Regions from separate parts of the Pseudundibacterium arcticum genome, predicted to be linked through region 1. Evidence: predicted binding sites of a transcription regulator. Region 1 holds the regulator's gene; each other region holds the start of a gene.

What was found. Region 1 encodes FNR, which switches genes on or off when oxygen is low (the NO sensors DNR and NnrR bind a similar motif). Its sites were predicted from a motif close to TTGATNNNNATCAA; they were not measured.
Region 2: the regulator FNR is predicted to act here: its motif matches at 4,504-4,517, upstream of ACFOFO_RS12685 (serine protein kinase).
Region 3: the regulator FNR is predicted to act here: its motif matches at 4,254-4,267, upstream of paaA (1,2-phenylacetyl-CoA epoxidase subunit PaaA).

What each region holds. Positions count from the first base shown of each region.
Region 1 is NZ_JBHRTP010000036.1:78,815-85,701, reverse strand. Features, by position in the region: gene ACFOFO_RS12420 (bacteriohemerythrin) at 1-193, opposite strand, end outside; gene phbB (acetoacetyl-CoA reductase) at 262-984, opposite strand; gene fnr (fumarate/nitrate reduction transcriptional regulator Fnr) at 1,522-2,286, shown strand; gene ACFOFO_RS12405 (hypothetical protein) at 2,345-2,584, opposite strand; gene ACFOFO_RS12400 (FixH family protein) at 2,595-3,134, opposite strand; gene ccoG (cytochrome c oxidase accessory protein CcoG) at 3,274-4,671, opposite strand; gene ccoP (cytochrome-c oxidase, cbb3-type subunit III) at 4,925-5,893, opposite strand; gene ACFOFO_RS12385 (cbb3-type cytochrome oxidase subunit 3) at 5,886-6,077, opposite strand; gene ccoO (cytochrome-c oxidase, cbb3-type subunit II) at 6,080-6,694, opposite strand; gene ccoN (cytochrome-c oxidase, cbb3-type subunit I) at 6,710-6,887, opposite strand, start outside.
Region 2 is NZ_JBHRTP010000038.1:43,980-50,866, forward strand. Features, by position in the region: gene ACFOFO_RS12665 (TorF family putative porin) at 1-89, shown strand, start outside; gene ACFOFO_RS12670 (HAD family hydrolase) at 196-1,497, shown strand; gene ACFOFO_RS12675 (ethanolamine ammonia-lyase subunit EutB) at 1,609-3,033, shown strand; gene eutC (ethanolamine ammonia-lyase subunit EutC) at 3,063-3,884, shown strand; gene ACFOFO_RS12685 (serine protein kinase) at 4,586-6,544, shown strand; gene ACFOFO_RS12690 (DUF444 family protein) at 6,585-6,887, shown strand, end outside.
Region 3 is NZ_JBHRTP010000002.1:86,644-93,530, reverse strand. Features, by position in the region: gene paaN (phenylacetic acid degradation protein PaaN) at 1-417, opposite strand, end outside; gene paaE (1,2-phenylacetyl-CoA epoxidase subunit PaaE) at 457-1,533, opposite strand; gene paaD (1,2-phenylacetyl-CoA epoxidase subunit PaaD) at 1,584-2,093, opposite strand; gene paaC (1,2-phenylacetyl-CoA epoxidase subunit PaaC) at 2,087-2,842, opposite strand; gene paaB (1,2-phenylacetyl-CoA epoxidase subunit PaaB) at 2,863-3,147, opposite strand; gene paaA (1,2-phenylacetyl-CoA epoxidase subunit PaaA) at 3,167-4,168, opposite strand; gene paaX (phenylacetic acid degradation operon negative regulatory protein PaaX) at 4,408-5,445, shown strand; gene ACFOFO_RS00600 (LysR family transcriptional regulator) at 5,833-6,720, opposite strand; gene styA (styrene monooxygenase subunit StyA) at 6,846-6,887, shown strand, end outside.

The DNA.
Region 1 (6,887 bases):
TCTCTTCCATCAATGCCTCTTCCTCGCGGAAATCTCGTTCTATCTCGGCAATCAGCGCAAACAGGCCGGCACCGAATTCACGGTACGGCGCGGTCAAGAGGTGCGCCAATTCTGCGACAAGCGCCTTGTGTGCGTCGTCCATCGCGGGAACGCCCGACGACATCTCTGGTGACCATACGAGCTCTTCCATCATTCATCTCCTTGCGCTATGTCTTGCGAAGCATCGTTCCGGAAATCCAGGTTCGATGCGTTGATACCGCTCTAGGCCATGTACTGTCCGCCGTTAACCGCAATGGTTGCGCCGGTGATGAAGCCGGCGTCATCGTCGGCGAGAAATGCCACCATGCGCCCGATGTCGGCCGGCGTGCCCAGGCGTCCAATCGGGATACTGGCGATGATCGCCTGCATGACTTCATTCGGCACCGCGGCGACCATGTCGGTATCGCAGTAGCCGGGCGTGATCGCATTGACCGTGACATTCTTGCGTGCACCTTCCAGCGCGAGCGCCTTCGTGAAGCCGAGTATCCCGGCCTTGGCGGCGGCATAGTTGGTCTGGCCGAATTGGCCCTTCTGGCCGTTGACCGAGCTAATGTTGACGATGCGGCCGAAGCCGCGTTCTCGCATGCCTTCCACGACATTCCGGGACATGTTGAACATCGAGCCGAGATTGGTATTGATGACGCGCCACCATTGCTCTGGTGTCATGCGGTGCAGTACCGTGTCGCTGCTAATACCGGCGTTATTGACCAGGATATCAACCGGACCCAATTCGCGTTCCACTTGGGCGATACCGGTGCGGCATGCTTCAAAATCTGCAACATCCCATCGAAAGACAGGGATCGATGACGCTTCCGCAAACGTCCGCGCGGCATCTGTATTTTTATGATAGACCGCTGCGACTTGATGGCCTGCGGCTTGAAGCGAAATGCAAATCGCCTTCCCCAGACCTCGAGTTCCACCCGTGACGAGCGCGGTTCGGCGCATGACCCTCTCCTTTTGCGTGCTTCGATAGTTCCCTGGCTCGGAGCGGTCCGAAAATTGGACATCAACCCATCATTTCTCGGAGATAAGCCGCGCATACCAGGCAACGATAAGACAACGATGTCATTTCCAGCCGGCATTCTTCAACAGGCAATCACCACCAGACAAAATGTAACTGGTAGGGTTGGTTGAGTCATTAGCCCCACTTGATCCACGTCAAAAATTGGCAAAACTCTGATCACACGCTTGATAACGAAGTTGCGCACGGCGCGGGGTGATGGCGTGCAACCGGGGCATGGTCTGTGTCGGTGTCAGCTGTGGGGTGGATCCCGTTCGTCATATGGAGCAGTGTGAAAGATCTTGGATCGCTCCACAGAACGTAATCGATGGCTGCACCAAAAGGCAGGAGATTCAGAGTGCAAAGTCGCATGCAAAGCTCAAGCGGGTTGCCGGAACTGCGCGGCGTTTGTATGTCCCGTATATTTACTGTACATTCGATCATCAATGCACAATGCGATTTACCTTTCGGCAATACGCGCCATGAGTCAGCCAATTTCTTACGTCACATCACCGGCCTTGAATGTCCATGCATTGAAGGCGAGCTGTGCCAACTGCAGCCTGCACCAGTTATGCCTTCCCATGGGCTTGGATGACGCGGACATCAATCGGCTTGACCAGATTATCGGCCGTCGTCGTCGTGTATTGCGCGACGAGAGTCTTTACCGAATGGATGATCCTTTCCGAAACCTCTATGCGATTCGGTTTGGGCATTTCAAGACTTATCAGATCAATCCAAGCGGCGAGCAGCAGATCACCGGTTTCCAGATGGCTGGCGAGTTGCTGGGGATGGATGCAATCAGCGCTGACCGGCATCATTGCGACGCCGTGGCGCTGGAGGATAGTGAAGTATGTGAAATTCCCTTTCCGCGGCTGGAAGAACTGTTCAGCCATATCCCCACGTTGCTGCATCATTTTCACAGAATCATGAGCCAGGAAATCACCCGGGAACAGAATGTGATGCTGTTACTGGGAAATATGCGCGCGGAACAGCGATTTGCGGTTTTTCTGGTCAATCTGTCGTCGCGCTATGCGGCGCGCGGTTATTCGCCCACCAGTTTCCAGTTGCGGATGTCCCGCGAGGACATCGGCAATTATCTGGGTCTGACCATCGAGAGCATTAGCCGGCTGCTGTCCCGGTTCAAGAAACAGGGCTGGCTCAAAGTCGATAAGCGCGAGGTACAACTCCTCGATCCAGTGATGTTAAAAGCGCTGGCGGCCGGCACAGAGAGCTGCAGCCCGATGTAATCTCAATCTCAGTCCACACCATGACGGTATGGCGCAGGGGTGGAGCAACGCTTCCACGTCAGAACGGCGGGCGGCGATCACGTGGCACATTGACCAGGTAATAAGTCAGCATGCTCGCCAGCGAACAAAATATCCAAAAGAAGAAGAAACCGAGGGTGTAAGCGGCTATCCGCGACAACTCAATTTGATGACTGAGATGCAACAACCCATCCGGATCGAACAGCGAAAAAAAGCAGCCTTCCGCGACGATCGCCGCTAAAAAAGACGGCCATAGTATGTTCATCGCAAGTCGCAGCATATGTTCCCCTTCAGTCGGCAGGCGGTAAATCCGCCTTGATATCGATGGTCTGCTGCTGCGGCCATTTCCAGATGCCGATCAAGCGCCAGTCGCGCCGTTCACTCTCAACCAATACCTGCCAGCGTGCCCTTTCCAGCATCGGCAATTCGACGCTGAATTTGCCGCGCTGATCGGATTGTGCTTCAAGTTTGAGATCTTTTTCCGGCTGGGTTGCATGGGCTAAATGGATCCGGATTTTACCGGCCGTAGGCACACCGAAACTCAGAAGCGTGCCTTGCAGCTTACCGGTGGCAGCGTCGTAACGGCCATTGAATGACAACCCCAGTCGGGTTGCGACGCGGTCGCGGCGCAGATCCTGATTGATGGTCTTTCCCTGCATGTAGTAGTCGTCCACTACCAGCGCGTCCTGCTTCGAAAATGCCAGCCAGCTGGTATATGAGCCAGCCAGGATAACCACGACCGGCCCCATCATCAGCAGCCATGGCCAGAGGTGCGCATACCAAGGCATCGCCCGGGTGGCACGATCGATTAACGGGGATGCGGCATGCATGACATTCTCCTTGGTGTCTAGAGCGGTTTTCCGTCGCACGTACGGGAGTCAAGGTCGGGGCGAGAAGCGCAGCCGTACGGATTGTACGGTGAGCATCGCAGGCCCGAGATTGGCCCTGTAGGTGCGGCGGAAAACTGCTCTATTTCGGAACAAAAAATACTGCGTTTTCTTTCACCTGCAGGTACTCATCATCCAGCGCCTTCAGTTCGAATACGATTTTGTTCGATCCGGGCTTACCTTTCCCGTGAGTGACGCGTACCCGAACCGGCACCGCAAGGGAACCCGTCCGTTCCAGCACCACTTCATCCGGCGTAGCCAGCGTGATCGACTCGATCCCCGACACAGCAATTTTGTAACGGTGGGATGTTTCCGCCGTGTTCATGATCTGCAGCCGGTATACGTTCTCAATCATGCCTTCTTCCACCTCTCGCCCCATTGCACCACGGTCGCGAATGACGTCGAGTTTAAGCGGCGTACGCATGATCAGCGCGCCAAAGAACGCCGACACGATCAGCAGCAGCAAACCTGTATAGATCAGCACGCGCGGACGCAACACGCGCTGTCGCATCTGTTTGAGCGACAAGCGATTGGTCATCGCATGATCGATCGAAAAGCGAATCAACCCAAGCGGTGCGCCGATCTTTGTCATGACCGAGTTGCAGGCATCGATGCAGGCGGCGCAACCGATGCATTCATATTGCAAACCTTGACGGATATCGATGCCGGTCGGACAAACCTGCACACACATCGAACAATCGATGCAGTCGCCGCGCTGCGCGTCCTGCGCCCCGACTTTGCCGCGTGCACCGCGCGGTTCGCCGCGTTCGCTATCGTAGGTGATGATCAGCGTGTCCTTATCGAACATCGAACTCTGGAAACGCGCGTACGGACACATGTATTTGCAGACCTGCTCGCGCATCCAGCCGGCATTACCATAGGTTGCCAATGCATAGAACAAAATCCAGAACCATTCCCACGGTCCAAGTGCAAGTGCGGTCACTTCATGCAGCAAAATTGTTATCGGCGTGAAATAGCCGACAAACGTCAGCCCGGTCCATAGCGCAACCGCACCCCAGGCGCCATGCTTGGCAATTTTTCTCGCAAACTTGGTAGCCGAACCGGCCTGTTTGTCGAGCCGCATTCGGGCAGTGCGCGCGCCTTCGATCTTGCGTTCGATCCACATGAAAATTTCTGTATATACCGTTTGCGGACAGGCAAATCCGCACCAAACGCGCCCGGAAACCGCGGTAAACAAAAAGAGCGCGTAGGCACAGATGATCAGCAGCACCGCCAGATAAATGAAATCCTGAGGCCACAGCACGACACCGAAGATATAGAATTTACGCGCACCGAGGTCGAACAGTACCGCCTGGCGACCATTCCAGTTTGCCCACGGCAAGCCATAGAACACCAGTTGCGTCAGCCACACGCATGCCCAGCGCAAGCGCGCATAGCGTCCCTTTGCTTCGCGCGGATAAATCGCCTCGCGCGCAGCATACATTTTGATGACAGAGACTTGTGGTGCACCATTACTCATCAGGATTTACTTCATAAATGGCGAAACAAGAAAGCAGGTTGGCACGTGATGCGCACGCTGATACGACGATTGAACAACGCATCGGTACCGGCCTCCCACGCTACGTTCAGTGTCCAGTGCAACTCCAGAATTTTTACCGCCCGTTACTCGAATTTCAGCAATAAACAACCGTGAATTTCTTCCAGGCTGAGGTGGCCTTGTAGGCAACTCACGCTACGGGAGCAGCGCGTATAGCGTTCAGTTAACTCTTTAATTACTTTTGCGCCAGCGTCGCTGTGTCATTCGACAAGCTCCACACATACGCCGCGAGCACATGCACCTTCGCCTCGCCCAGAAAATCCTCGAATGCGGGCATCGTGTTATTACGGCCTTTGCGGATGGTTTCCATGACGGTTTCCGCGCTACCACCGTACAACCATATCTTGTCGGTCAGGTTCGGTGCGCCGAGCGCCTGCGTACCATGCGCGTCCGCGCCGTGACATGCGGCGCAGGCACCGAATTTCGCTTTGCCAAATACCGTCTTGATCGGATCGGCAGTCGAACCCGACAGATTCAATACGTAGTGCGCGACGTTTTCCACATCCTTGTCCGAACCGAGCGCCGCCGCCATCGACGGCATCTGGCCGTTACGCCCATGCAGGATCGTGGTCTTGATGACATCTGGTTCGCCGCCATATAGCCAATCCTTGTCCGTCAGGTTCGGGAACCCCTTGTTGCCGCGTGCATCGGAACCGTGGCATTGAGCGCAGTAGGTCAGAAAAAGACGCTCACCGATCGCGTGTGCCTGCGGCTCGGCGGCAACCACTTTCAGGTCCTGTTGTAGATACTTGGCGAACAGTGGGCCATATTCGGCATCGGCCTTCTGTAACTCTTCCTGGTATGCGCCGCTTGATTTCCAACCCAACTTGCCGGCGTAGGTGCCAAGTCCCGGGTACAGCAGCAGATACACCAGGCCGAACACAATGGTGATGTAAAACAGCCACATCCACCAGCGCGGCATCGGCGTGTTTAACTCCGTCAGATCGTCATCCCATACATGGCCAGTCGTTTCGACTTGGCGGGCCATTGCCCCTGAACCGCTAGATTCAGCCGACACTGAGTCAGCCGACAACCTGACCCTGTGGACCGACTGTGACCACAGCAGCACGCCGCAACCCGCAATGCCGAGCACAGTCAATACCGTGACGTAGATGTTCCAGAAATCATTTGTAAAATCAGCCATGATGTTTCTCCGTACCCTGTGTCGCGACGCCATCGTCGTCATCGGCGAATGGTAAGTGTGCGGCCGCATCAAAATCGCGGCTGCGTTTGACGCCAAACGCCCACCAAAGAATGCCGATGAATGTGATCAGGCTGATGACAGTCATGGCGCTACTGGCGTCAGTAAAGATATTTTCGATTGCCATGGTCAGTTCCTTGCCTTGATCAATATGCCGAGTCCCTGCAAATAGGCGATCAACGCATCCTGCTCCGTTTTGTCGACCAGGATACCCGCTGCCTGGTTGATTTCATCTTCCGAATACGGGACATTCAGCCGCTTCAAGGCACGCATCTTTGGTACGACATCGTCCGGTACCAATTTCGTGCTGGCCAGCCACGGATAACCCGGCATATTCGATTCCGGCACCACATCGCGCGGGTTATCCAGGTGGGTACGATGCCAATCGTCGTTGTAGCGCCCGCCAACCCGGGCCAGATCCGGGCCGGTGCGCTTCGAGCCCCACTGAAACGGCCTGTCATAGACGAATTCACCCGCCACCGAATAGTGTCCATAGCGCTCGGTCTCGGCGCGGAACGGGCGAATCATTTGCGAATGGCAGTTATAGCAGCCTTCGCGAACGTAAATGTCCCGTCCGACCAGCCGCAATGGCGAGTACGGCTTCAATCCGGCGATCGGCTCGGTTGTCGATTTCTGAAAGAACAGCGGCACGATTTCAACCAGACCACCGACGGAAATGACCAGCAGCACCAGCGCGATCAGGAGCCAGGGATTTTTTTCGATCCATTCATGGGAAAATTTCATTGTTGAATCCTCATTTCAAGCATGTGCGGGTAACAGGGATGGAATACGTGCCTCGATCGCAATCCCGTCACGCATTGTCATGAAGGTGTTGTATGCCATCAGCAGCATGCCGGAGAGGTACAGCAAGCCCCCGCTGAACCGGATCACGTAGTAGGGGTATGTCGCCTTGACGCCTTCGACGAAGGTATATGTC
Region 2 (6,887 bases), on a different contig from region 1:
CGACCGGCGCGCTCAACTCGGCTGGCGTGGCGGAGTCGTCGAATCCAGCAACCGGCACCTTGGTTTTATCTATCAACAAAGCGCTCTAAAATTATGCGTTGAGCAAACGCTAGTGAAACCAGGCCCAGCGTGAATACGATGCGTTGGCTTGCATCACAGTTTTGTTGCCCCACTTTTTAATCAGGAATACACGTAATGAAAAAAATGATACAGGGAGTAGAACGAAGGGGCTTTTTGGGCGGCTTGCTGACGACCGCAGCCGGTGCGGCATTAGCGGGCGTGCCCGCGATAGGCAATGCTGCACCGGCGAAGAACACTGGCGTTGGTCTGGACCGCGCCAAATGGTCGCCGCGCAACCGACAACTGATAGCGGACCTGATCGCAAGCCACGGCAGCACTGCGCCCGGTTACAAGGCCAGCCGTCGTCCTTATGCGGTATTCGACTGGGACAATACCAGCATCATGAACGACTGTGAGGAAGCGCTGCTGATGTATCAGATCAATACGCTGTCATTCAAGCTGACCCCGGCCGAGTTCAGCGTGATCATCCGTCAGAATGTTCCGTCCGGGCCGTTCGCGGCCGATTTCAAGAACGCGGCCGGCACAGTTGTTGACCTGGAGTCAATCTGCGCCGATCTAGACGCTGACTATGCCTTCCTGCACGCAAATTTCAAGGGGTTCGCGGGCAACAAAACGCTGGAAGAGATCAGTGCCACGGTCCAGTTTCTGGATTTCCGCGCCAAACTGTATTACCTGTATGAAGCGGTCAATGACACGCATGGCGTCAATGTCGGCTATCCGTGGGTGATCTACTTCTTCGCCAACATGAGCGTCGCCGACGTGAAGGCACTGACCGAAGCGTCGAATGATGCGGCGTTAGGCGCGGCGCTGACCAAAGTCAAATACACCAGCCCCGCTGCGCAACCCGGTAAAGCCGGCGTGGTCAGCGTCACGCATTTTCACGGTATTCGCTTGTGCACCGAAATCGGCGGTCTGATGGGTACCTTCCGCGATCACGGCATCGATGTCTACGTCAGCTCCGCATCGCTGGAAGACGTGGTCTCCGTCTTCGCCAGCCTGCCGAAATACGGCTACAACGTGCTGCGCCAAAATATCCTGGGCCTGCGCCTGGAGCGTGACGGTGAGATCTACAAAAATGCCTACCTGAAAGGCTGGCCGCTAAACTGGGGACCGGGCAAAACAGAAGTGATCAAACGCGAACTGTCCGGCAAAAAAGGCTACGGTCCAATTTTCGTTGCCGGCGACAGCGACGGTGATTACGACATGCTGCGTGACTTCCCGGATACCAAGCTGGGCATGATCGTCAATCGGATGAAAAAAGGCAAGATCGGCGATCTGTCCAAGCTGGCTGCCGAGAAATTGCAGGCCGCGCACCCGCGTTTCCTGTTGCAGGGACGGCAGGAATCGACGGGCAACTGGCTGCCGGTGGAAACCAGCATCAAATTCGGCAAGTCGGAACCGCTATTGACCGCATGAACAGCGCCCGTCAGCGTTCGCCGGCGGTAGGCTGCCGACGAACGCAACAGGCCGAAGTTGACGGGGCCGCTGATGCAGCGCTCCGAAGCACTCCCAACGGATTTCCTCATCATGACCAATACAAGTACCGTGCCACCACATCAGTACACCCACACCGTCGGCAGCAAGACTTACGGCTTTCGCGACCTGAAGGATCTGATGGCCAAGGCCACACCGGCGCGCTCCGGCGACATGCTGGCGGGCGTTGCCGCGCACAGTGCGGAACAGCGCGCAGTGGCACAAATGGCGCTAGCTGAATTACCGCTCGCCACCTTCCTAAGCGAAGCGCTGATTCCCTACGAAGACGACGAGATCACGCGCCTGATCATCGACAGCCACGATGCCGCCGCCTTTGCGCCGGTCAGCCACCTGACGGTCGGCGACTTCCGCAATTGGCTGCTTGGCGACGAGGTGGACGGTGCCGCGCTGGCTGCACTGGCGCCAGGCATCACGCCGGAAATGGCGGCCGCCGTGTCCAAGATCATGCGTAACCAGGATCTGATTCTGGTTGCGCAGAAGTGTCGCGTGGTGACCGCCTTCCGCAACACCATTGGGCTGCCGGGGCGCATGTCGACCCGCCTGCAGCCGAACCATCCGACCGACGACGCCAGCGGCATCGCCGCCAGCCTGCTCGATGGCTTGCTGTATGGCAGCGGCGATGCGGTGTTCGGCATCAATCCGGCCACCGACAACGTGCCGCAAGTCATCAAGCTGGTGACGATGATGAATGACATCATCGCCCAATACGATATTCCGACGCAATCCTGCGTGCTGACCCACGTCACCAACACCATCGAAGCCATCAATCGCGGTGCGCCGGTAGACCTGGTGTTCCAGTCGATCGGCGGCACCGAGGCCACCAACCGCAGCTTCGGCGTCAGCCTGGACCTGCTGGGCGAAGCGCGCAGCGCGGCGTTGTCGCTGAAACGCGGCACGGTCGGCGATAACGTGATGTATTTTGAGACCGGCCAGGGCAGCGCGCTGTCGGCCAATGCGCATCACGGTGTCGATCAGCAGACCTGCGAAACCCGTGCCTACGCGGTGGCGCGCCAGTTCAAGCCGCTGCTGGTGAATACCGTGGTCGGTTTCATCGGCCCCGAATACCTGTACGACGGCAAGCAGATCATCCGCGCCGGCCTGGAAGACCACTTCTGCGCCAAGCTGCTCGGCTTGCCGATGGGCTGTGACGTCTGTTACACCAACCATGCCGAAGCCGACCAGAACGACATGGACGTGCTGCTGACCCTGCTCGGGGTGGCCGGCTGTACCTTCGTGATGGGGATTCCCGGCTCGGACGACATCATGCTCAATTACCAGACCACCTCGTTCCACGATGCACTGTACGCACGCCGCACCTTGGGCCTGCGGCCCGCGCCGGAATTCGAGGCATGGCTGCAGAAGACGCAGATATTCAGCAGCGGCGGGCAGTTCCGGCTGAATCCGTCCTTGCCGCCATCTTTTGACAAAGCATTATTACGCCTGTCCCAGTCGGCCTGACGCATCAATGCCGCGAATAAAAACATGCAATGAACGATAAAAAATCACCCGTCATCGCCAACCCATGGGAAGCCCTGCGCCAATTTACCGATGCCCGCATCGCCCTCGGGCGTGCCGGCGTGAGCTTGCCGACCGCAGCACAACTGGCATTCCAGCTGGCGCATGCAAAGGCGCGCGACGCGGTACATCTGGCTCTGGATGTACCGCAGTTGGCACGTTCATTAAGCGCATCGCTTGAAGAACAAGGTACGTCTTGCCGAACGTTGCATAGCGCCGCCGCCGACCGCAACATCTATCTGCAGCGCCCCGACTTGGGACGCAGGCTTGACGCCGCATCGCGGGAAGCACTGAAGACCCCAGTAAAACCGCAGTCGGCACGCCCGTACGACGTGGCATTCGTGGTGGTTGACGGCCTGTCGGCCCTGGCAATCGAGCAGAACGCAGCGCCATTCCTGACTATCCTGCAGCGCCGGATCGCTGCGGAAAACTGGTCCATCGCACCGATTAGCATCGTCCAGCAAGGGCGGGTTGCGGTCGGCGACGAAGTGGCCGAATTGCTCGGCGCCAAGGCCGTCGTGGTGTTGATCGGCGAACGGCCGGGATTAAGCTCGCCGGACAGCATGGGCTTGTACCTAACCTGGATGCCGCGCGTCGGGCTGACCGATGCCAGCCGCAATTGCATCTCCAACGTGCGCCCTGCTGGACTGCGCTATGAGGAAGCCGCCTACAAGTTGCACTATTTATTGTCGGAGTCACACAAGCGACAATTGTCCGGCGTCGACCTCAAGGACGAAACGGCGGGCGACCCTGGCCTGCTGACTGCGCCGCAAAAAAATTTCCTGCTGGAATAAGCGCTCTTCCACAGTCGCAGAGCAAGCAATGCCTGTAATCGCCTTGCTCATCAGCGACGTGCCGGGTTAACCGCCGCAGTGCTACCTTTTTATAATCAAGGTAATCGGAGCTTGCATCCAACGCGACGACAAATGATTTCTTGCTGGCAGCACTTTGCCACTGTAATTGTTGCTTGCATACAAAGTGGATGTAGACCACTCTTATCCCTATCCCCGCGAAAATAGAATTTCCGTGAATGATTTCCGCGTCCGCCATGATGCAATTCGTTACAGATTATGACTATATTTGCATGAACTTTTGCAGCGGAAAATTGCCGAATGAATATACAATTAATGAATCATCAGTTTCTAGTTGTCGGGTCCTAAACAGATGAGACCCGACATATTGATACCTCTGAACGACGGGAGGTTTTGTTGTGAGCGGGTGTTTTTCAGTCATGGGAAACGACACACATCGTGATCTACAACCTCGGAACGAGCCGTACGCCGGCCACATGACGGGCTGGCATTTTTTGGAGGCGTCGGGCGTCGGTCAGACCTCGCCGACTAGCTTTTACGAGAAAATATTGCACTTGCCGTGATTGCAAGTTGTTTATTTGGCGCATATTTCATGGAAGACATGATGATAGTCAAAAAAATGTCCAAGGTTTTGCGCTATACCTGAATCAGGACCCAATTTCATTTGGGTTGGGAGGATAAGGATGAACCACGATAATCTGGATCCAAATCGGGTTGGACAGCAAGAAAATTTTGTAAAGAGCCTGGTAGCGTTTACCAAGGATCACAAAGCTGCACACTGGTCTGGACCGTTTTCCGACTTTGTCTCCAGCATCTTGGCGGCCGACACGCAAGGTGTGGCGCGCAGTTCGCACCAATATATGTGGGACATGATCCGCTGGACCGGCTGTGAAGACCAACATGGTCATTTCCGATGCCGGCTATTCGAGGACGAATTGTTCGGCGTCGATGAAGCGATCGAGCGCGTGGTCGATTATTTCAAGGCAGCGGCCGCTGGTTCTGAAGTTGGGCGGCGCCTGCTGCTGCTGTTGGGCCCGCCATCGGGTGGCAAGTCGACCCTCGCAATCCTGCTGAAACGTGGCCTAGAAGAATATAGTTACACCGATGCCGGTGCACTGTATGGCATCCAGGGTTGCCCGGTGCACGAATCACCGTTGCATCTGGTGCCGCACACCCTGCGCCCATCGTTCCGCACTACCTACGGCGTTGAAGTCATCGGCGAAATCTGCCCGTATTGCCGCGCGCGACTCGAGGATCAATACAACGGCGATTTCATGCAGATGCCGATTGAACGCATCTTCATCTCGGAAGCCGGCCGGATCGGGATCGGCACCTATGCGCCGCACGATCCCACCACCGCCGATCTGGCGGATCTGGTCGGGTCGGTCGACCTGTCCAAGGTTGCGGAATATGGCGATGAAGGCGATCCGAGGGCGTGGTCATGGTCGGGCGCGGTCTACGCGGCCAGCCGCGGGCTGTTGGAAATGATCGAAATCCTGAAGGTCAAACGCGAGTTCCTGTACCTGTTGCTGACGTTGACTCAGGAAAAGAACGTCAAGGTATCGCGTTTTCCACTGATTTTCCTGGACGAAACGATTCTCGCACACACCAATCTGGCCGAATTCCGCAAGTTCCTGCAGGAAAGCGAAAACGAGGCGCTGCTGGATCGTATGGTGATCATCCAGGTGCCCTACACGCTCAACTACAAGGAAGAGGCGCGGATCTATAAAAAACTGATTTCATCGGCCGCACCGGCCTTCCGTGACGTCCATCTGGATCCCCATGTGCTGCATGCGGCCGCAGTGTTCGCGATCCTGACCCGGATGCATGAAAATGATGACAAAGAAGCCGAACTCACCAAGAAGGTCAGGATCCATGGGGATGAAGAAGTCGAAGGCGTCAACCGGGCCGAAGCAACCCGGATCAGGCAAAAGGAAAAGCTGCCCGACGAAGGCTTGTCCGGGATCTCGCCGCGCTTTGTCATTAATGCGCTGTCCAATGCGATCATCCAGTCCGATGTGAAGAGCCTGACGACGATGGATGTCTTGCTTGCGATCAAGGACGGGATTGAGAGCGATGCCCGCATCGAGGCCAAGAAGAAACGTAAATGGGTCGATTACCTGGTGCTGGCACGCAAGGACTTTTATAACCGCTGGGTCAAGGAAGACGTGCACAAGGCGCTGTTCGTGTCATTCGAACAGGAAGCGCAGGATTTGCTGAACAAGTACCTGGATGAAGTCGAAGCGACGCTCGACAACCGTCAGATCAAGGATCCGATCACCAACGAAGAGCGCAAACCGGACGAGCGTTTCCTGCGTGCGGTCGAGGAAAAAATCCAGATTTCGGATTCCGGCAAGCAATCATTCCGGCAGGAGGTCGTGCGCAAGGCCATGGGCGCCTACAAGCGCGGCGAAAAATTCACGCTCGACAGCCACGCCCAGTTGCACGAGGCGGTCCAGCAGTATCTGTTCGAGCAGCGACGGGATGTATTGCGGTTGGTCAGCTCGAATACCCGCCCCGATGAAGAAGTGAAGCAAAAGATCTCGGTGGTCGAAAAACGGCTGGTCGACGAATACGGTTACGACCTGCATAGCGCACGTGAAGCGCTCAACTACGTCACCACGTTACTGGCGCAGGAATGACCTGACGTGGCGGCTTGACTTTCGAGTCTAAAGGAGGCATGTGAACCGTAACACTATCCTTGCCGAAACGCCGTGGTATGAGTTGTTCTCGCGCGGCGCACGTGACTGGCTGCGGCACAATGAAAAAGTCCGCGAGGCGGTCCAGGGCCATCTGGCCGACATCATCGCCGGCCCGGATGTCATCACGGGTTCCCAGGATCGCACCGTGCAGGTGCCGGTGCGCTTGCTGGAGCATGCGCGGTTCCGGCTGGCCGACAAGGAGTCGCAGACCGGTGCCGGTCAAGGTGAAGGTGAGGCGGGCGAAGTGTTGCGCCCCTCCTCCCCGCGCCCGGGCGACAATGAC
Region 3 (6,887 bases), on a different contig from region 1:
CTGGCCGGTGGTGTGCATCACCGCATAAGCGATTTCAAAGCTGCGCTGGTTCAGGCGTTGCAGGATTTCCAGCGACACGCCAACCCATGCCTCCGGTCCAGCCTTGCGCCATGCAGGCGACGCGGTTTTGATCGCGGCGAACAATTGGTCGAGGTCTGCCTTCGGATAGGTAATGCCAAGATTGAATCCGTAGGGCGACGCCTCTTTTCCGGCCTGACCGACAGTCGCCGCCTGCGCCAGCGCGAACGGCTTTCCCAGATGGGCCTCGTACGCGGCCTTGCCATCGTCGTTCGCAGTTTCGCCATACACTTTCGGGCTCGGCATTTCGGTATAGGCGCTCCAGTAACCGCGCTGCTCGATTGCTTCTGTCGCCTGCTGCAGCAGGGCTTGGTGACGGTCAAAAAAAGGATGAGACATGGTACATTTCTCCAATATTCAAATTATTCAGCGCTAAACTTAGTGATCCTGATCGAAATCCATGACCACTTTGTCGGACACCGGAAAGCTCTGGCAGGACAGTGCGAAGCCACGTGCGACTTCGTAGTCTTCAAGCGCATAATTGGCATCCATGTCGACCTTGCCGTCCAGCACCTTGCAGCGGCAGGTAGAGCACACTCCGGCCTTGCAGGAGTAGCGCATGTCGATGCCTTGTTTGAGGGCCGCGTCGAGCACCGACTCCTTGTCCTTTTCCATTGTGAAATTGATGTGGGCTCCGTCAATAATCAGCGTGACCTCGCAGTCCTGGCTGCCGGCGGCTGGCCGCGTACTCGGGAGATGCTGGTGCTTCGGGACACTGGCCGCAAACAGCTCGACCTTGATTTTTTCCTTCGGCAGTCCGTTGGCCTGCAATGCTTCCGACACGTCGTGCATCATCTGTTCCGGACCGCAGATAAATGCCTGATCGATGTCGCCGAGCGCCACCCAATGCTTGAAGAATTGCTCGCATTTCTCCTTGGTGATGCGACCATTGAACAGCTCGATGTCCTGCTGCTCGCGGCTCATTACATAGACCAGCTTGAACCGGCCCAGATAGCGGTCTTTCAGATCCGCCAGCTCTTCCTTGAAGATCACCGACGACGATGCGCGGTTGCCGTAGAACAGCGTGAATGTGCTGTGCGCTTCGGTGATCAGCGTCGTCTTGATAATGGACAGCATCGGCGTGATGCCGCTGCCGGCGGCGAACGCCAGGTAGCGCTTGCGGTTTTCCGGAGACAGCGGCGCGCTGAAGTGGCCCATCGGCGGCATGACCTCGATGACGGCGCCCGCCTGCAGCATGTCGTTGGCCCAGGTTGAAAATGCGCCGCCCGGGGCACGCTTGATGGCGACGCGCAAGGTGTTTTCCTGGACTGCGGAGCAGATCGAATAGGACCGGCGCACGTCTTCGTCGTTGATCATGGTGCGCAGTGTCAGGTGCTGGCCTGGCGCATAGCGATACGTATCCTGCAATTCCGGCGGCACCGCAAAAGTGACCGCAATGGTGTCGCGCGTCTCGTTGGTCACTTGCGCGACGGTCAGTGGATGAAACTTGCTCATGACGGAATGCTCCCAAATTGCGCCAGGCGCCCGGCGCGGCGCGCCCAGGACTAATGGCATTTAAAATAATCGAATGGTTCCAGGCAATCGTCGCAGCGGTACAGCGCCTTGCACGGTGTAGAGCCGAACTGGCTGCTGCAGCGTGTATTGGTCGAACCGCAGTGCGGACAGGCCACCTTCAAAGCGTCAGGTCTCTTGCGCGTGATGCGGCTGATGTCGATCACCTGTTGCGCCGGCGGCGCGATGCCGTATCCCTTCAGCTTGATCTTGCCGGCTTCCGACATCCAGTCGGTGGTCCAGGCCGGCGACAGCTTCGTCTTCATCCTGAAACGCGCAATGCCGCGGCTCTTGAGCGCTGCTTCGATGGATTCGGCAATGACCAGCATTGCCGGGCAGCCGCTGTAGGTCGGCGTGATGGTGACGATGCATACCTCGCCTTCCCACGCGACATCGCGCACGATGCCCAGGTCGACCACCGAAATTACCGGAATTTCGGGGTCGGGGACCTCGGCCAGCCAAGTCCAGATTTGCTCGGTGCTTGCAGTCACGGCGCTCACCATGTGGCGCCTGGATAAGCCCGCTGCAGGAATTGCATTTCAGCCAGCAGATAACCCAGCTTCTCGGTATGCACACCCTGCTTGCCGCCCTTTTGCATCCATGCGTCGATCGGCGGCGCCTCCAGCGTCGCTTCTTGCAAGATCTCGGTCACATGATCGATCCAGGGCGCACGCAGGCTGGCTAGATCCGGTGCGACGCCCTGCGCCAGCATGGCTTGATCAACCTTGTCCGCCTCGAACATTTCACCGGTGAACATCCACAGGTCGTTTACCGCGTTCTGCATCATGCTATGGCTCTGCTCGGTACCGTCGCCCAGACGCACGATCAAGTCACCGCTGCGACGCAAGTGATAGCGCACTTCCTTCAGCGATTTTTCAGCGACCGCGGCGATGCGTTCGTCGGATGAATCCACCAGCTTTTCCAGCAACAGGTAATGCCAGGCATCGAAGTAAAACTGCCGCGCCAGCGTATCGGCATAGCTGCCGTTGGGCTGCTCGACCAGCAACAGGTTGCGAAATTCGTGGGCGTCGCGCAGGAACGCCAGCTGGTCTTCATCGCGGCCGGCGCCTTCGATCTCGCCGGCATAGGTGAACCAGAAACGGGCTTGCCCGATCAGGTCGAGCGCGACGTTGGTCAATGCCATGTCTTCTTCCAGCGCCGGGCCCTTGCCGCACAGTTCCGACAGGCGCTGGCTCAATACCAACGCGTTGTCCGCCAGGCGCAGCAGGTATTCGAATTGTGGATCCGCCATTTTATTGTCTCCGCGCCGGCTTACAAGTTTTTGACTTCTTCCGGCATCGGGAAGAAGGTCGGGTGGCGATATACCTTGCTGTTGGACGGCTCGAACAACGCCGACTTGTCGCCCGGGCTGCTGGCGGTGATGTGGTCCGCCTTCACCACCCAGATGCTGACGCCTTCATTGCGCCGGGTGTACACGTCGCGCGCATTGTTGACTGCCATTTCCGCGTCCAGCGCGTGCAGGCTGCCGACATGCTTGTGCGCTAGGCCATGCTGGCTGCGAATGAAAATTTCCCACAGGGGCCATTCTTTACTCATGAAATTCTCCTTTGGAAATTTAGGCAGCAAGCTGCGTCTGTGCCTTGCTGCTTTCTTGTTTGTCGGCGTGCGCTACCAGCGCATCGCGAAACCACTCGCCGTCGTCGTACGCCTTGACGCGCGTGCGCAGGCGGTCGCGGTTGCAAGGGCCGTTGCCTTTGAGGATATTGTTGAACTCGGTCCAGTCGATCTCGCCGAACTCGTAATGCTGGGTCTCTTCATTGAGCTTGAGGTCGGGGTCGGGCACAGTCAAGCCGAGGAATTGGGCTTGCGGCACGGTCTGGTCGACCATCTTCTGGCGCAACTCGTCGTTCGAGAACAGCTTGATGCGCCATGCGGCGGATTGTGCGCTGTTGACCGATTCCGCATCGGATGGGCCGAACATCATCAGCGACGGCCACCACCAGCGGTTCAATGCATCCTGCGCCATCTGCTTTTGCTGCGGCGTGCCGTTGCACAGCGCCAGCATGATGTCGTAGCCCTGGCGCGCATGGAACGATTCTTCCTTGCACACGCGCACCATTGCACGGGCATACGGACCGTACGAACAGCGGCATAGCGGGACCTGGTTGATGATGGCGGAGCCGTCGACCAGCCAGCCGATGGCGCCCATATCGGCCCAGCTCAGGGTCGGGTAATTGAAGATGCTGGAATACTTGGCCTTGCCGGAATGCAGGCCGCCCAGCAACTCGTCGCGCGAGACGCCCAGGGTTTCGGCGGCGCTGTACAGGTACAGGCCATGACCTGCTTCATCCTGGATCTTCGCCAGCAGGATGGACTTGCGCTTCAGGCTCGGTGCGCGCGTGACCCAGTTGCCTTCCGGCAGTTGACCGACGATTTCGGAATGCGCGTGCTGCGAGATTTGCCGGATCAGGGTTTTGCGGTAACCCTCCGGCATCCAGTCCTTCGCCTCGATCTTGATGCCTTCATCGACGCGTTGCTGAAACGCGCGCTCTTCAGGCGCCATCTCATCCAGGGAGCGTATGTGCTTGCTGCCGGTTTCCACCAATTGTGCGTACATGGCCTTACTCTCCTATGCAACGAATTGCGAATTTGCCGACTCCGCTCCACGGAGCGCCAAACGGTGTTGGGCAAATTCGAAAGGCTTGATCCAAGTCATTTCTTTTCGGCTGGATCTTGTTTAACTGAGGATTCATCATACGATACATAAATTATGATGTAAATACTATTTCACGTATCACTTTAATTATTTGTATCATGTTGAAATGTATGATTGCCGCCCAAGCCCTAAGAAATGCCGTGATACCTGTATCATTTGGCGGTTTGGCAGCGCTCCTGGCATTTACCAGCCTCGATGCGCCTGTTATTCCGCATTGCACAAAAACCATTTTCATTGTCACTATGCCGTCGACCAAAAACCCAGCAATCAAGAAGTGGATTGAACAATTTTTGGCGCACAGCCCGCCACGCACCAAATCCGTGGTGATGACGCTGTTCGGTGACGCGATTACGCCTCATGGCGGCGAAGTGTGGTTGGGCAGCCTGATTGAGCTGCTGGCACCTTTCGGCATCAGCGACCGACTCGTACGCACCAGCGTGTTCCGGCTCGCGGAAGAAGGATGGTTAGATGCCACACGTGAAGGCCGGCGTAGCCTGTATGCGCTGAATGCGTCTTCGTCGAGCCGTTTCGAGCGTGCGTATCAGCGTGTGTACGCACCATCGGACAGGCCGTGGCAAGGGAAATGGACGCTACTGTTCGCGACCTCCGGCGGGATCACGGCGGCACAACGTTCCGGGCTGCGCAAGGAGTTGCTGTGGGAAGGCTTCGGGATGATAGCACCGGCAATTTTCGGACATCCGAGTGCTGATCCGCAAGTGATCGGGGAAATTCTCAATCGGGTCGGCGTGCGCGGCACGGTCTTTGTTTGCACCGCATCCGAGGCAGAACTAGTGGATGGCCGCCCGCTCAGTGACCTGGTTGAAGAATGCTGGCAGTTGGAATCGGTGGTCGCCGATTATGAGCACTATATCGAGCGCTTCGCGTCACTGCCAAAACTCTTGAACATGAAAAATGCGCTTGACCCGGAACAGGCGTTCGTAGTCCGTACATTGGCCATCCACGAGTTCCGCCGCGCGCAGTTACACGATCCGCAACTACCGCTGGAACTGTTGCCCGCACGTTGGCCTGGCAAAACCGCGTATGACCTGTGCTATCAGATCTACCACGCCGCGTATGCCAATGCCGAGAAATACGTACTCGATACCTTGCGCCGCGAAGACGAAAACGCACCGGAGGCCGCATCCTACTTTTATCAGCGATTCGGCGGGCTGACCTAAGCATTGAAGCTGTGTCGGATCAGTCGGCCGTTTATCCAAAAGCCAGGCATCGTTACATATGCCTAGCTTTTTTAGACTGTCATAGGCGACCAGCGCACCATCCTGATATAACGACAAGGATTTAAGTCCGATAGACTGCTAGTTTTTCACGCGCCTGCGTATCGCCAACATAACTAAACGGGCAGCTGGGCGATCGTCAATGTCACGGGTTTATTTTTCAAGTCAAGGCACTGAATGAATTCATCAACGAACAAAAAATACTCATCGCACAATTTGCGCTCACCGCGCCGTTCTTGTGTATATCCAAACGCGCTGGCACGCGCGATGCGAGGCTTGCGTCATGTTCAATCAGGCTGCTGCAATGTTTGCTCAAGATTCATCACACCCTCAATAGCGTTTTAGACGTTCGACTACAAAATCGATGAAGCAGCGCGCACGTGAGGAAAGAAACCGCGTTTGAGGATAAATGAACTTGATAGGCTGAGGTACCGAATAATAATCCTGAAGAAGCCACTCGACACGACCGTTCAGGATGTCCGAGCCGATCACCCAATCCGGAACCTGCGCAATACCGAGATTAGCAAGCACGGCATCGTAAACCGCGTCCAAATCGTCCGCACGTACCGATCCTGACACGTCAACCACCTGTCGTCCTTGCTCCGATTCAAACTCCCAGCGGCTATGCTTTGTTGTGCTCGCATATGCAATGCAATTGTGGGCGGTTAGCTCGACCGGGGATTCGGGACGGCCGCGCCGCGAAAGATAAGCGGGTGTCGCGACGAGCTTGGGTTGAGCAATGCCCAAGGAACGGGCCATAAGCGTACTGGGCGGCAGATTACCAATGTGGATCGCCAATTCCAGTCCCTCTTCCACTAGGTCGACCAAAAGGTTGGTAAACCGAATGTCAAAAACCACTTGCGGATGTTGTTCAAGAAAGTCCGGAAGCAGCGGCATAATGCATTTACGGCCAAATGAACTTGGCATCGACATACGAAGGATTCCGCTGGCCTTGTCTTGCTTGCCATCTTGGGGCAACTTCATTCCTCCCAAAGCATCTAAAAGTTGACGCACATGTGGGTAGAGCCTTAGGGCCTCGGCAGTGGGGCGTACCTTGCGGGTAGTGCGGGCGAATAGTTGAACCCCAAGGGTCGCCTCAAGCGACGCAATCTGCTTGCTTACGGTCGACTGCGAAATGCCCTGCTCCCTTCCCACAGCGGAAAAGCTGCCAATTTCGATCGCTCGAATGAACGCCTTGTATCCCTGAAGACCATCCACAGCACACCCGCATTAAGGCCGATTTGGAATATATATTATACGGATTTATGGGGTTCCATATCGAATCAATAGTCCATATTCTTTGCCTCAGATTCTTTTAAACACAACCACCGAAGGAGACAGGAATGAATAAACGGATCGGGATTATCGGCGCAGGAACCGCTGGT